Regions from separate parts of the Polaromonas aquatica genome, predicted to be linked through region 2. Evidence: riboswitches for the same ligand, from Rfam matches in the RefSeq annotation. Region 2 holds a riboswitch; the other holds the start of a gene.
The links. A riboswitch is a leader RNA that binds a small molecule or an ion and turns the genes downstream of it on or off. The one in region 2 is predicted to bind S-adenosylhomocysteine.
Positions count from the first base shown of each region.

Region 1: another riboswitch for S-adenosylhomocysteine. It lies ahead of metH (methionine synthase); the one in region 2 lies ahead of ahcY (adenosylhomocysteinase).

Region 1 is NZ_JBHSRS010000018.1:700,715-707,562, forward strand. Features, by position in the region: gene recQ (DNA helicase RecQ) at 1-1,857, opposite strand, end outside; gene ACFQND_RS11810 (rhodanese-like domain-containing protein) at 1,769-2,161, opposite strand; gene ACFQND_RS11815 (homocysteine S-methyltransferase family protein) at 2,232-3,278, shown strand; gene ACFQND_RS11820 (cyclic nucleotide-binding domain-containing protein) at 3,384-3,992, opposite strand; S-adenosyl-L-homocysteine riboswitch at 4,067-4,163, shown strand; gene metH (methionine synthase) at 4,178-6,848, shown strand, end outside.
Region 2 is NZ_JBHSRS010000001.1:65,191-72,038, reverse strand. Features, by position in the region: gene uvrA (excinuclease ABC subunit UvrA) at 1-1,764, shown strand, start outside; gene ACFQND_RS00365 (Bug family tripartite tricarboxylate transporter substrate binding protein) at 1,942-2,910, shown strand; gene ACFQND_RS00360 (HAD-IIB family hydrolase) at 2,933-3,754, opposite strand; S-adenosyl-L-homocysteine riboswitch at 3,811-3,883, shown strand; gene ahcY (adenosylhomocysteinase) at 3,983-5,413, shown strand; gene ACFQND_RS00350 (TlyA family RNA methyltransferase) at 5,500-6,531, shown strand; gene metF (methylenetetrahydrofolate reductase [NAD(P)H]) at 6,639-6,848, shown strand, end outside.

The sequences.
Region 1 (6,848 bases), on a different contig from region 2:
CGGCAGGTTGTGTTCACGCGCGATCTCGGCGCGCCAGGCCTTGAGTTTGGCCAGCCTTTCCAGCGCGCCGGCATTGAGCGCCGCTTCGGCCAAACCCTTGACGGAGGTCTTGGTGCTCTTTTTTGCCCGGCTGGCCTTGCCTGCCGAGGCCTGCTCGCGCAGCACCACGCTGGCCTCGCCTTTTAAAACCCGCCGTGCGTCCGGCATCAGCTGCAGTGTGCTGAAGGCTTCGGTATCCACCCGCACCATGTTTTTTGCAATCAGCTGGCGCAGCACGGCGCGCCATTGCGCTTCGGCCAGGTCGGCGCCTATGCCGAAGGTTGAAAGTTTGTCGTGGGCAAACTGCGTCATCTTTTCGGTCTGCTTGCCGCGCAGGATGTCCATGATGTGGCCCGCGCCGAAGCTGATGCCGCTGGCCTGCTGCACGCGGTAAATGCAGCTCAGCATCTTGCGCGCGGCCTCGGTCGCATCCCAGACTGCCGGTGGATTCAGGCAGTTGTCGCAATTGCCGCAGGGCTGGCTGTCTTCGCCAAAATAATGCAGCAGGCTGACGCGGCGGCAGCGTGTGTCTTCGGCCAGGCTGAGCAGCGCGTCGAGTTTGCCGCGCATCACTTGCTTGAATTCCTCGCTGGCAGCGTCGCTGGTGTCTATCATGCGGCGCTGGTTCACGACGTCGTTCAGGCCGTAGGCCATCCAGGCATTTGCGGCCAGGCCGTCGCGCCCGGCGCGGCCGGTTTCCTGGTAGTAGCCCTCAATGTTTTTCGGCATGTCCAGGTGGGCGACAAAACGCACGTCGGGTTTGTCTATGCCCATGCCGAAGGCAATCGTCGCCACCATCACCATGCCGTCGTCGCGCAGGAAGCGGTCCTGCCGCTGCTGGCGCACGGCCGAATCAAGCCCCGCGTGGTAGGCCGCGGCCTTGAGGCCGGCGTCCTGCAGCATGTCGGCGATTTCCTCGACGCGCTTGCGCGACTGGCAATAGACGATGCCGGCCTCGCCTGTGTGCTCGTTTTCTATGAAACGCAGCAACTGTTTGGTGGCATCGGTTTTTTCGACAATGGTGTAACGGATATTGGGCCGGTCAAAACTGCTGACAAACTGCCGTGCGTCTTCCAGCTTGAGGCGTTCCACCATGTCCTGCCGCGTCAGTGCGTCGGCTGTTGCAGTCAGTGCCATGCGCGGCACGTCCGGGAACATTTCATGCAACAGGCTGAGCGAGCGGTATTCGGGCCGGAAGTCGTGGCCCCACTGGCTCACACAATGTGCCTCGTCAATCGCAAACAGGCTGAGCTTGCCGCGCTCGTTGAGCGAGCGCAGCAGGTCTTTCATGCGCGGCGTGTTGATGCGCTCCGGCGCGGCATAGACCAGCGTGAGTTCGCCGCGCAGCATCTGCTTTTCAAGCTGGCTGCTTTCTTCAAAGCTCTGCGTGGAATTCAGGAAAGCGGCGGAAACACCGGCCTCGTGCAGCGCGCCGACCTGGTCGTGCATCAGCGCAATCAGCGGCGAGATCACGATGGTCACGCCGTGGCCGGCGTTCTGCCGCGCAATCGCCGGGATCTGGTAACACAGCGACTTGCCGCCGCCGGTCGGCATCAGCACCAGCGCATCGCCGCCGGCGATCACATGGTCAACGATGGCCCGCTGTGGCCCGCGAAAGTCGCTGTAACCGAAGACCTCGCCAAGTATGTCCAGCGGGGTGGGAATAAGTGTGATGGATGACAAGGCGTAGGGGCGGGTAAAACGGGCAGGCTGGATGCAGGGCTGCGGCCTACATCTGCTCCCAGGGCAGGCCGTCAAAACGCCAGCCGGACTGCGTCGAGCGCCGGAAATGCTCGTCAAGTTCGCCTTCAAAGCCATGAACCACGTGCTGTACGTCCGAAAACCCGGCGGCTTCCAGGGCCTTGCCGGCATCCTGCGTGCGCTTGCCGGAGCGGCAGATCAGCAACACCGGCTGCTCCTTGCCGGTGCCTTCTCGTTCGACCGCCTCGGCAAACTTTTGCGGATCGGGCTGCAGGTCAGGGTATTCGTACCAGGGCACGTTGACCACGCCGGGTGGACGGCCCACGTAGAGCGACTCGATTTCCATGCGGACATCGACAAACAGGCTGTCGGGGTGCGATTGCAGCCAGATCCAGGCTTCTTTGGGTTGTAGGTTTTTCATGTCTTGGGGCGTAACCCTATATTGTCATGGAAAGTATTGCGTAAATAACGGACGGCCTAAAATGACCGCCATGAAGCCCATCACCTACACCCGCGGCCAGCAGCTGCCCGCCATCCTCGAAAAACGCATCGCCATCCTTGACGGCGCGATGGGCACCATGATCCAGCGCTTCAAGCTCAACGAAGCCCAGTACCGCGGCGAGCGCTTCAAGGACTTCCACAAGGACGTCAAGGGCAACAACGAGCTGCTCAGCCTGACGCGTCCCGACGTGATCCAGGACATCCATGAGGGTTACCTGTCCGCCGGTGCCGACATGATTGAAACCAACACCTTCGGCGCGACCACCGTCGCCCAGGCGGACTACGACATGGCCGACCTCGCCATCGAGATGAATGTCGAATCAGCCCGCATTGCCCGCGCCGCCTGCGACAAGTTCTCCACGCCGGACAAACCGCGTTTTGTGGTCGGAGCCCTTGGCCCCACCCCCAAAACCGCCAGCATCAGCCCCGATGTGAACGACCCCGGCGCGCGCAATACCAGCTTTGAAGAGCTGCGCAAGGCTTACTACGAGCAGACCGAGGCGCTGGTCAAGGGCGGTGCCGACGTGCTGCTGGTGGAAACCATTTTTGACACGCTGAACGCCAAGGCCGCGCTGTTTGCGATCGACGAATATTTTGATAATTCCGGCGAACGCCTGCCGCTCATCATCAGCGGCACCGTGACCGATGCATCCGGCCGCATCTTGAGCGGCCAGACTGTGACAGCTTTCTGGCACAGCATTCGCCACGCCCAGCCGCTGGCTGTTGGCCTGAACTGCGCGCTGGGTGCGGCGCTGATGCGCCCCTACATCCAGGAGCTGGCCCGGGTGGCGGGTGACACCTATATCAGCTGCTACCCGAATGCCGGCCTGCCCAACCCCATGAGCGACACCGGCTTTGACGAAACGCCCGATGTGACCTCGCGCCTGCTGCACGAATTCGCCGCAGAAGGCCTGGTCAACATCGTGGGAGGTTGCTGCGGCACCACGCCGGACCACATCCAGGCGATTGCGAGTGCGGTGGCGCCGGTGGCAAGGCGGGAATTGAGTTCCGGCGTTTTCTACCGCGAAGCTGCCTGAATAGGGTCTTCGCAAGTAGAGCCGCGGAACCGGCTTTGCCGGGCCGCAGGCGAAGCGCCCCCTCGGGGGGGCAGCGCATTACACGAAGTGAAAAGCGTGGGGGCCTCAGGTCGGCATTAAATGATCAATTTCCTGCTGCATGGCCTGTACCAGCTGGCTGTACATCTTCAGTTTTTCAGAAGTTTCGCGCAGCCGCTCTGCCACCCGCAGCGAGACGGCGAACATCAGTTTGGCCGCTGTTTTCGGGCTGTCTGCGCTGAGCTGTTCCAGGGCCTCGCGCGACAGGATGGCGCAGCGCACGTCGGTGCTCGCTGTGCATGAGGCCAGGCGGGCCTGGCCGTCCACCAGTCCCATTTCGCCGATCAGGCTGCCGGGGCCGAGCACATTGACCGTCACCGGCGCATGGCGGCTGACGACAATGCTTTCGATCGTCACCTCGCCTTCCAGCAGCAACACCATGTAACCGGTATCCATCGTGTCGCCTTCGGCGATGAAGGTGGTGCCCATGGCAATTTTGCGCGGGATCATGTAACTGACCACCGTGAGTGCTTCACTCGGGGTGAGCTGCATCAGCGCGGTCGGGGCTATCAGCAGTTCGGCTGCCAGTTCCGCGGTGCTGGAGCCTTCAATGGCACGCATACGGTCCTTGGGGCGCATACGCTCGGGTGCGCTGACCTGCGCCCTCGTATTCCTGCCAAACAGGGTTTCAAACATACATTTTTTTCCGGGAGTTTTGCCTGCTGCGGCGCGGGTGTGGCGCAAGGTTTCGCGAGCGACTAAAATGATGGTAACCCAAGGAGCGTTGCAGCGAAACAACCGTTTCGTCAGGCTTTGGTTACAGTTGTTTCTGCCCGGAAACTTCTGCGGCAACGACGCTCACCTTTGTTGCAAGGTGAGTTGTGTCTGAAATTCGAAATCCCCCAGTGGTACTGCCCCCCATGAAGCTCTCCGGCCTGGAGCCGGTCAACATTGGCGCGGGCACCTTATTTGTAAATATTGGTGAGCGAACCAATGTCACGGGTTCAAAAGTTTTTGCCCGCATGATCCTCAACGGTGACTTTGAGGCCGCATTGGCCGTGGCCCGCCAGCAGGTCGAGAACGGCGCGCAGATCATAGACATCAACATGGACGAGGCCATGCTCGATAGCCAGGCGGCCATGGTGCGCTTCCTCAACCTGATCGCCAGCGAGCCGGACATTTCGCGTGTGCCCATCATGATCGACAGCTCCAAGTGGAGCGTGATCGAGGCCGGTTTGCGCTGCATCCAGGGCAAGGGCATCGTCAATTCGATCTCCATGAAGGAAGGGCTGGCGCCCTTCAAGGAGCAGGCCAAGCTGCTCAAGCGTTATGGCGCGGCGGCCGTGGTCATGGCCTTTGACGAAAAAGGCCAGGCCGACACTTATGAACGCAAGATTGAAATCTGCGAACGCGCTTACCGCGTGCTGGTCGATGAGCTCGACTTCCCGCCCGAAGACATCATCTTCGATCCGAACATTTTTGCCATTGCCACCGGCATTGAAGAGCACAACAACTACGCGGTCGACTTCATCAACGCCACGCGCTGGATCAAGCAGAACCTGCCCGGTGCCAAGGTCTCGGGCGGCGTCTCCAATGTGTCCTTCAGCTTTCGCGGCAACGACCCGGTGCGTGAGGCGATTCACACGGTGTTCCTGTACCACGCCATCAAGGCCGGCATGGACATGGGCATCGTCAACGCCGGCATGGTCGGTGTTTACGACGATCTTGAGCCGACCTTGCGCGAGCGTGTCGAGGACGTGGTGCTCAATCGCCAACCTATTTACAAGGATGGCGAGGAAGAACTTACGCCCAGCGAGCGCCTGATTGAGGTCGCCGAGACGGCAAAAAGCGGTGCGAAAGACGACAGCAAGAAAAACGAATGGCGAGCCCTGCCGGTGCGCCAGCGCCTGTCGCACGCGCTGGTCCACGGCATGAACGAGTTCATCACCGAGGACACCGAAGAGATGTACCAGGCCATCCTGGCCGAGGGCGGCCGGCCCCTGCATGTGATTGAAGGCCCGTTGATGGACGGCATGAACGTGGTCGGCGACCTGTTCGGCCAGGGCAAGATGTTTTTGCCGCAGGTGGTGAAAAGCGCCCGCGTGATGAAACAGGCCGTGGCGCATTTGTTGCCCTATATTGAGGCCGAAAAGCTGTTGCTTGAGGCTGCGGGTGGCGACGTCAAGACCAAGGGCAAGATCATCATTGCCACCGTCAAGGGCGATGTGCACGATATCGGCAAGAACATCGTGACGGTCGTCCTGCAGTGCAACAACTTCGAAGTCGTCAACATGGGCGTGATGGTGCCCTGCCATGAAATATTGGCGCGCGCCAAGGTCGAGGGCGCTGACATCGTGGGCCTGTCCGGCCTGATCACGCCCAGCCTGGAAGAGATGCAATACGTCGCGGCCGAGATGCAGAAGGACGACCATTTCCGCATCAAGAAAATTCCGCTGATGATAGGCGGCGCGACCACCAGTCGGGTGCACACGGCGGTCAAGATCTCGCCGCACTATGAAGGCCCGGTGGTGTATGTGCCCGACGCCTCGCGCAGTGTGAGCGTGGCGCAAAGCCTGCTGTCAGACCAGGCCACCAAATACATCGACGAGCTCAACAGCGATTACGACAAGGTGCGCAGCCAGCACGCCAATAAAAAGCAGACACCTATGTGGCCGCTGGCCAAGGCACGCGCCAATGCCACGCCTATGGACTGGGCGAACTACACGCCGCCCGTGCCCAAGTTCATTGGCCGGCGTGTGTTCAAGAACTTTGACCTGGCCGAACTGGCGAAATTCATAGACTGGGGTCCGTTCTTCCAGACCTGGGACCTGGCGGGGCCTTTCCCGGCGATTCTGAAAGACGAGGTTGTCGGCACGGAAGCCGTGCGGGTCTACGCCGATGCGCAGCGCATGCTGCGCCGCCTGATCGAAGGGCGCTGGCTCACGGCCAGCGGCGTGATTGGGCTGTACCCGGCCAACAGCGTGGGCGACGACATCGAGATATACACCGACGAGTCGCGCAGCGAAGTCGCCATGACCTGGTATGGCCTGCGCCAGCAAAGCGAGAAAACCGCCGTTGAAGGCGTGATGCGCCCCAGCCGATGCCTGGCTGACTTTGTCGCGCCCAAAAATCTTGCTCCTGAATTGATAGCTGCTCGCGCGCACAGCACGGCGGCCGCAGGCCTGAATGGTTCAAAAATAGCCGATTACATCGGTGTTTTTGCCGTCACGGCGGGCTTGGGCGCAGAAAAGAAGGAAAAGTACTTCCAGGACGACCATGACGACTATTCGTCCATCATGCTCAAGGCGCTGGCGGACCGGCTGGCCGAGGCATTTGCCGAGAGCATGCACCAGCGCGTGCGCCAGGACCTATGGGGCTATGCGCCGGCCGAGTCACTGGAGGTCGAGGCCCTGATTGCCGAAAAATACCAGGGCATACGCCCCGCGCCCGGCTACCCGGCCTGCCCGGACCACAGCGTGAAAAAAGACATGTTTGAATTGCTGGGTGCCGCAGACATCGGCATGGCCCTGACGGAAAGCCTGGCGATGACCC
Region 2 (6,848 bases):
ATCGCACGCCTGTCGGTGACCGACGTGCGCGCCTGGGTTGAAAAGCTCGACCTGGTGGGCCGTGAAGCCGGTATCGCGCGAGACCTGGTCCCCGAGATCAAAAGCCGCCTCGAGTTCCTCGAAGACGTGGGCCTGGGTTACCTCACGCTGGATCGCGGCGCACCGACGCTTTCGGGCGGCGAGGCGCAGCGCATTCGCCTGGCCGCGCAGCTGGGATCCAACCTGCAGGGCGTCTGTTATGTGCTGGACGAGCCGACGATTGGCCTGCACCCGCGCGACAACCAGATTTTGCTCAGCGCGCTTGGCAAGCTCAGCGAACGCGGCAACACGCTGGTCGTTGTAGAGCATGATGAAGACACCATTCGCCGCGCCGACAACATCATCGACATCGGTCCGGGCGCAGGCAAACGCGGTGGGCGGCTGGTGGCGCAGGGCACGGCGGCGCAGCTGTCGGCAGTGCCGGATTCGCTGACGGGCCGTTACCTGGCGAATCCGCTGATTCACCCCTTGCAGATACGCCGTGAAACGCAGCTGGGGCTGGACCCGGATGCAGCAGTGGCGCCGGGCGCCGGTTCCGGTCCTGCCGCCAAGCCCCTGAGCAAACAAAAGCAGGCACTGCTCAAGGCCGCCGCGCTAAAGGCTGCGGCAGCCAGTGCGAGTGCCTTGCACAATGCAGCGCCCGCTGCCGCCACGCCTTTCACCTCGTGGCTCAAGGTCGTCAACGCAGACCTGCACAACCTCAAGGACGTCTCCATTGATGTGCCGCTGTACCGCCTGGTGGCCGTCACCGGCGTGTCGGGTTCGGGCAAGTCCACGCTCGCGCGCGATGTGTTGCTGACCAATGTGCATGCCGCCGTCATGCAGCGCTCGACCAAAGCCGGCCGCGATTCTGACGATGCCGGCAAACACCCGGCATGGACGGGCTGCGAGCGCATTGAAGGCTACCGCGTGGTTGACCGTGTGCTGGAAGTGGACCAGACCCCGATAGGCAAAACACCGCGCTCCTGCCCGGCCACCTACATCGGTTTCTGGGACACGATTCGCAAGCTGTTTGCCGACACGCTGGAGGCCCGGGCACGCGGTTATGCGGCGGGGCGCTTCAGCTTCAACACCGGCGAAGGCCGTTGCCCGACCTGTGAAGGCGCCGGCGTACGCACGATTGGCATGAGCTTCTTGCCTGACGTGAAGGTGCTGTGCGAAACCTGTCACGGCGCGCGCTTCAACCCCGAGACACTGGCTGTGACCTGGCGCGGCAAAAGCATTGGTGACGTGCTGAAGATGGAGGTTGACGAGGCGGTGGACTTTTTTGCCTCCATGCCCAACATCAGCCATCCGCTGCAGTTGCTGAAAGACGTGGGCCTGGGCTACCTTACGCTGGGCCAGCCGTCGCCGACTTTGTCGGGCGGCGAGGCGCAGCGCATCAAGCTGGTGACCGAACTGTCCAAGGTGCGTGACGACATCACACGCCGTGGCCAGAAGGCGCCGCATACCTTGTATGTGCTGGACGAGCCCACGGTGGGCCTGCACATGGCCGACGTCGAAAAGTTGATCCACGTGTTGCACCGCCTGGTCAATGGCGGCCACAGCGTGGTGGTGATCGAGCACGACCTGGACGTGATTGCCGAGGCCGACTGGGTGATTGACCTGGGCCCCGATGGCGGCAATGCCGGTGGCACGGTGGTCGCCTCCGCGCCACCCGAAACGGTGGTGAAGCTGGGGACGCACACCGGCAATGCCTTGCGGGGTGTGCTGGCACGGGTGTAAGTGTGTATTTTGCTATCAAATGGATAGCTGGTTGCGCGCATATCCAGCCGGCCAGAGGCATAAAACACCTTTAAAACCGGCCTGGTGCGGGCCGGCAGGCCTTCAGGTGTTCCCCTGATGCGGCCCGGGGTGATGTGACGCATGATCTGGCGCTACATCACCCACCGGGAGTTTTTCATGCAACGTCGCCACCTCTTGCAAACCGCCGCCGCACTCGCCGTTCCTGCACTGGGCCAGCAGGCCTGGGCGCAAGGCAGCTTTCCGGCCAAACCCATCAAGCTGGTGATTGCCTTTCCGGCCGGCGGGCCGACGGACATCACCATGCGTTCGCTGGCGGACAATGCTTCCAAAATCCTCGGCCAGCCGGTGATTGTCGAGAACAAGCCCGGCGCCGGTGGCACCCTGCCGGCGCAGCAACTGCAAAGCGCCGTGGCTGACGGCTATACGGTGGCGCAGATTCCGCTGGGTGTGTTCCGGCTGGGTTACACCACCAAAATCAACTGGGACCCGATCAAGGACATCACTTACGTCATCAATGTCACGGGCTACGCCTTTGGCATTGTTGTGCCGGCCGACAGCCCACTGAAGAACTGGGCCGACTTTGTTGCCTACGCCAAGGCCAACCCCGGCAAGCTGACTTACGGCTCCACGGGCACGCTTACCAGCCCGCACCTGACGACCGAGCTGGTCGCACAGAAGGCCGGCATCGAGCTGCAGCATGTGCCCTACAAAGGCAGCGCCGACCTGATGCTGGCGGTGGTTGGCGGGCAGGTGATGGCGGCGGCCGACAGCACCGGTTTTGCAACGCAGGTCGAGGCGGGCAAGCTGCGCGTGCTCAACACCTGGGGCGAAAAGCGGCTGGACAAATTCCCCGGCGCGCCTACGCTCAAGGAACTGGGTTACGACATAGTGCAGAACTCGCCTTTCGGCATAGGCGCACCCAAGGGCACGCCGCCCGAAGTGGTCAGGCGGCTGCATGATGCGTTCAAAAAGGCGATGGAAGAACCCAGTTATGTGGCCGCGCTGGCCCGCTACGACATGCTGCCCAACTACCTGAGCTCGGCTGACTACACAAAATTTGCGCAGGACACCATTGGCCGCGAAAAGGTGTTGATCGACAAGCTGGGCCTGGCCAAAGGCAGCTGAGTCAAAACCGCCTGCGCGGTTTTTACGTGGAGCGTGCCGACAAAATGGCGCGCGCCACCTCGGCAAAACCCGCGCCGCGCTCGCCCTGCGTGATGTAGCGCGGCTTGTGCGCCAGCTGTGCCTCAAAACGCCGGATATTGGCCACGCCCACTGAGTGCGGGAAGGCCTCAAACATCAGCTGGTCGTTGGTTGAGTCGCCAACATAAACCCAGCGTTCCATCTCGGCATCCAGCTCGCGGCCCAGCAACTCGCGGACTATCCAGCGTGCGCCTTCGAGTTTGTTGTGCGCGCCAAACCAGCCATTGATGTGGATGGAACTGACGGTGGCATTCATGCCTTCGTTCTGCATGATCTGCACGGCGTGGGCGATGGCGGCGGGCGGCAGATGCACAAACTCGCTGTGGTCTATGGCGATGTCGGTTTCGCGCCCGGGGCTGTCTTGTGAGAGGACGGCGCCGGGCACTTCCTGCATCACACGGCGCGCCACCTGCTGCATGCGGGCGTAGTTGGCCCGCCGCATGGACTCGTCCTGTTGATACAGTTTTGATAGCTGGTTGCGCCTGTCCTGCAAGGGCTGCGGGCCTTTTTGGCTTGAAAGTAGCGCAACTGCGCCGTTTTCTGCAACGATGGCGTCCACCGGCCAGCTGAGCGCAAAAGGCTCGCTCCAGCCCACCGGCCGGCCGGTGATGGGAATGACATGCAGGCCGGCCGCTTTCAGGTCGGCCAGCGCCTGCAGTGCATCGGGCGTGATGGCGCCGTCTGTTGTCAGCGTGTCGTCGATGTCGGTGAAGACGCCGGTCACCAGGCGCCGTGCTGCGACGGGCCAGTTGTTCAGTTCTTGCATGGTGAAATTTTCGCATGCCATTTTCGGGCGCCGGCGCGCTTCGGTACAATGGCAGGCTTCCTGAGGAGCGTTGCAACCCACACCCAGTGGACCAGGCTCAGGACTTCATTGCAACCACGCTCACCCGCATGTGCTCTCAAGCCGGGTGAATGACCGAGTTCCCCCGTCCCTTGAACGCCCATGCCTGTGGCGATTTTGCCCAATTGACGTTTGATTTTGGAGAACCGTATGAGCGCCGTATTGAAGCCTTCCACCGACTACACCATTGCCGACATTTCCCTCGCCGCCTGGGGCCGCAAGGAACTGAACATCGCCCAGACCGAGATGCCCGGCCTGATGGCCATCCGCGAAGAATTCGCGAAAGCCCAGCTTTTGAAGGGCGCACGCATCACCGGCTCGCTGCACATGACGATCCAGACCGGCGTGCTGATCGAAACCCTGCAGGCACTCGGCGCCGACGTGCGCTGGGCTTCGTGCAACATTTTCTCTACGCAAGACCACGCTGCTGCCGCGATTGCCGCTGCCGGCACGCCCGTGTTTGCCATCAAGGGTGAAACCCTGGCCGACTACTGGGACTACACCCATCGCATTTTCGAATTCAACGGCGCCAAAGGCACGCCCGAAGAAGGCCCGAACATGATCCTGGACGACGGCGGCGATGCAACGTTGCTGATGCACCTGGGCACCAAGGCCGAAAAAGACGCCAGCCTGATCTCCAAGCCCACCAGCGAAGAAGAAATCTGCCTGTTCAACTCGATCAAGGCCAAGCTTGCGCAAGACCCGACCTGGTACAGCCGCCGCCTGAAAAACATCATCGGCGTGACTGAAGAAACCACCACCGGCGTGCTGCGCCTGAACGAAATGTCGGCCAAGGGCACCTTGGCCCTGCGCGCCATCAACGTGAACGACTCGGTGACCAAATCCAAGTTCGACAACCTCTACGGCTGCCGCGAATCCCTGGTTGACGCGATCAAGCGCGCCACCGACGTGATGGTGGCCGGCAAGGTCGCCTGTGTGGCCGGTTACGGCGACGTGGGCAAGGGCTCGGCCCAGGCCCTGCGTGCGCTGTCGGCCCAGGTCTGGGTGACCGAGATCGACCCGATCAACGCCCTGCAGGCCGCGATGGAAGGTTACAAGGTCGTGACCATGGAATACGCAGCCGACAAGTGCGATATTTTTGTCTCCGCCACCGGCAACAAAAACGTCATCACCTATGAGCACATGGCCAAGATGAAAGACCAGGCCATCGTTTGCAACATCGGCCATTTCGACAACGAAATCGACGTCGCTTCGCTGGAAAAATGCACCTGGGAAGAGATCAAGCCGCAAGTCGACCACGTGATCTTCCCGGACGGCAAACGCATCATCCTGCTGGCCAAGGGCCGCCTCGTGAACCTGGGTTGCGGCACGGGCCACCCCAGCTTTGTCATGTCCTCCAGCTTTGCGAATCAGACCATTGCGCAGATCGAACTGTTCACCAAACAGGCTGACTACGAAGTGGGCAAGGTTTATGTGTTGCCCAAGCACCTGGACGAAAAAGTCGCGCGCCTGCACCTCAAGAAAGTCGGCGCCATGCTGTCTGAACTCAGCGATGAGCAGGCTGCTTACATCGGCGTGTCGAAGTCCGGCCCTTACAAAGCCAACACCTACCGCTATTAATGGCTACTGCGCGGGCCGATTTCCGCCTTGCGGATTTCGGGCCGCTCGCTACGCCCTCAACGCCATAAAAGGCAGAAAACCTATCCATGCGCGCTGACCTCTTCCTCGTCGAACACGGCTTTGCCACCACCCGCTCCCAGGCCCAGCGCCTGATTGCTTCGGGGGTGCAATGGCGCGTGCTTGTCGATACCGATGTGCTGCCGGCATGGAAGCGTGTTGCCAAAAACGGCGACGAGATCCCGGACGCGGCCGAGATGGAAGTGCTCGACAACACCGAGGCCAAATACATCTCGCGCGGCGGGCTCAAGCTCGAAGGCGCACTCAAGGCTACAAAGCTGGACGTGAGCGGCCTGCGCTGCCTCGACATAGGCCAGTCCACCGGTGGATTCACGGATTGCCTGCTGCAGCACGGCGCGGCGCAGGTCGTCGGTGTCGATGTAGGCCATGGACAGCTGCATGCCACCATGCGCGACGACGCGCGTGTGGTCTGCATAGAGGGCGTGAATGCGCGCTCGCTGACTGCAGACGATCTGGCCGAACACTATCGCCGTGCACTGCACCTGAAAAATGGCGGTGAAGAGGGTGATGAAGACTTTGACGATGAAGCGCCGGAAAGCGATGAAGAAGCCTTCAACCCGCTTTTTGACTTCCTCACCGGCGACCTGTCCTTTATCTCATTGACGCTGGTCTTGCCTGCCGTTGCGCGCCTGCTGAAGGCCGACGGCCATCTGCTGATGCTGGTCAAGCCGCAGTTCGAACTGCAGCCCGGCCAGATAGGCAAGGGCGGCATTGTGCGCGACCCTGTGCATTTTGAGTTTGTCGAAAAACGTTTGCGCGACACCTGCGCCCAGGTCGGTGTTGACGTGCTGGGCTGGATGGAATCCGCCATTGAAGGCGGCGACGGCAACCGCGAGTTTTTCATACACGGCAAAAAGCAGCACAACGTCGCCGCTGAAGACCAGCCGCTGGTCGCAGCGCCATCGCGCAACCTTGTCAAACGCACGCCGCGCAGCGAGTTGCGCGCCAGGCATGCGGCGCACGAGGATTCGGAAGAGGCGCACGCCGGCCAGCATGGGCCGGCCAGGGCCAAGCGCCGCCACAACCCGGACGAAGATTGAAAAAAACAGACCGTTCTGCCTGAGCCCGTCGAAGGCTTCGACAGCGTTTCGACAAGCCCAACGCGAACGGATTCCTGCAAGAGTTGTTATCGAAAAGTGGATGCCAGATGAGTATGCCCATCAGCTTTGAATTTTTCCCGCCCAAGACGCCTGAAGGCGCGGCCAAACTGCGCGTGACGCGCCAGGCGCTGTACGCCTTCAAGCCCGAGTTCTGCTCCGTCACCTTTGGCGCAGGCGGCTCCACGCAAGAAGGCACCTTTGGCACCGTCGGCGAAATCCTGCAAGAGGGCGTTGACGCCGCCAGCCATTTCTCCTGC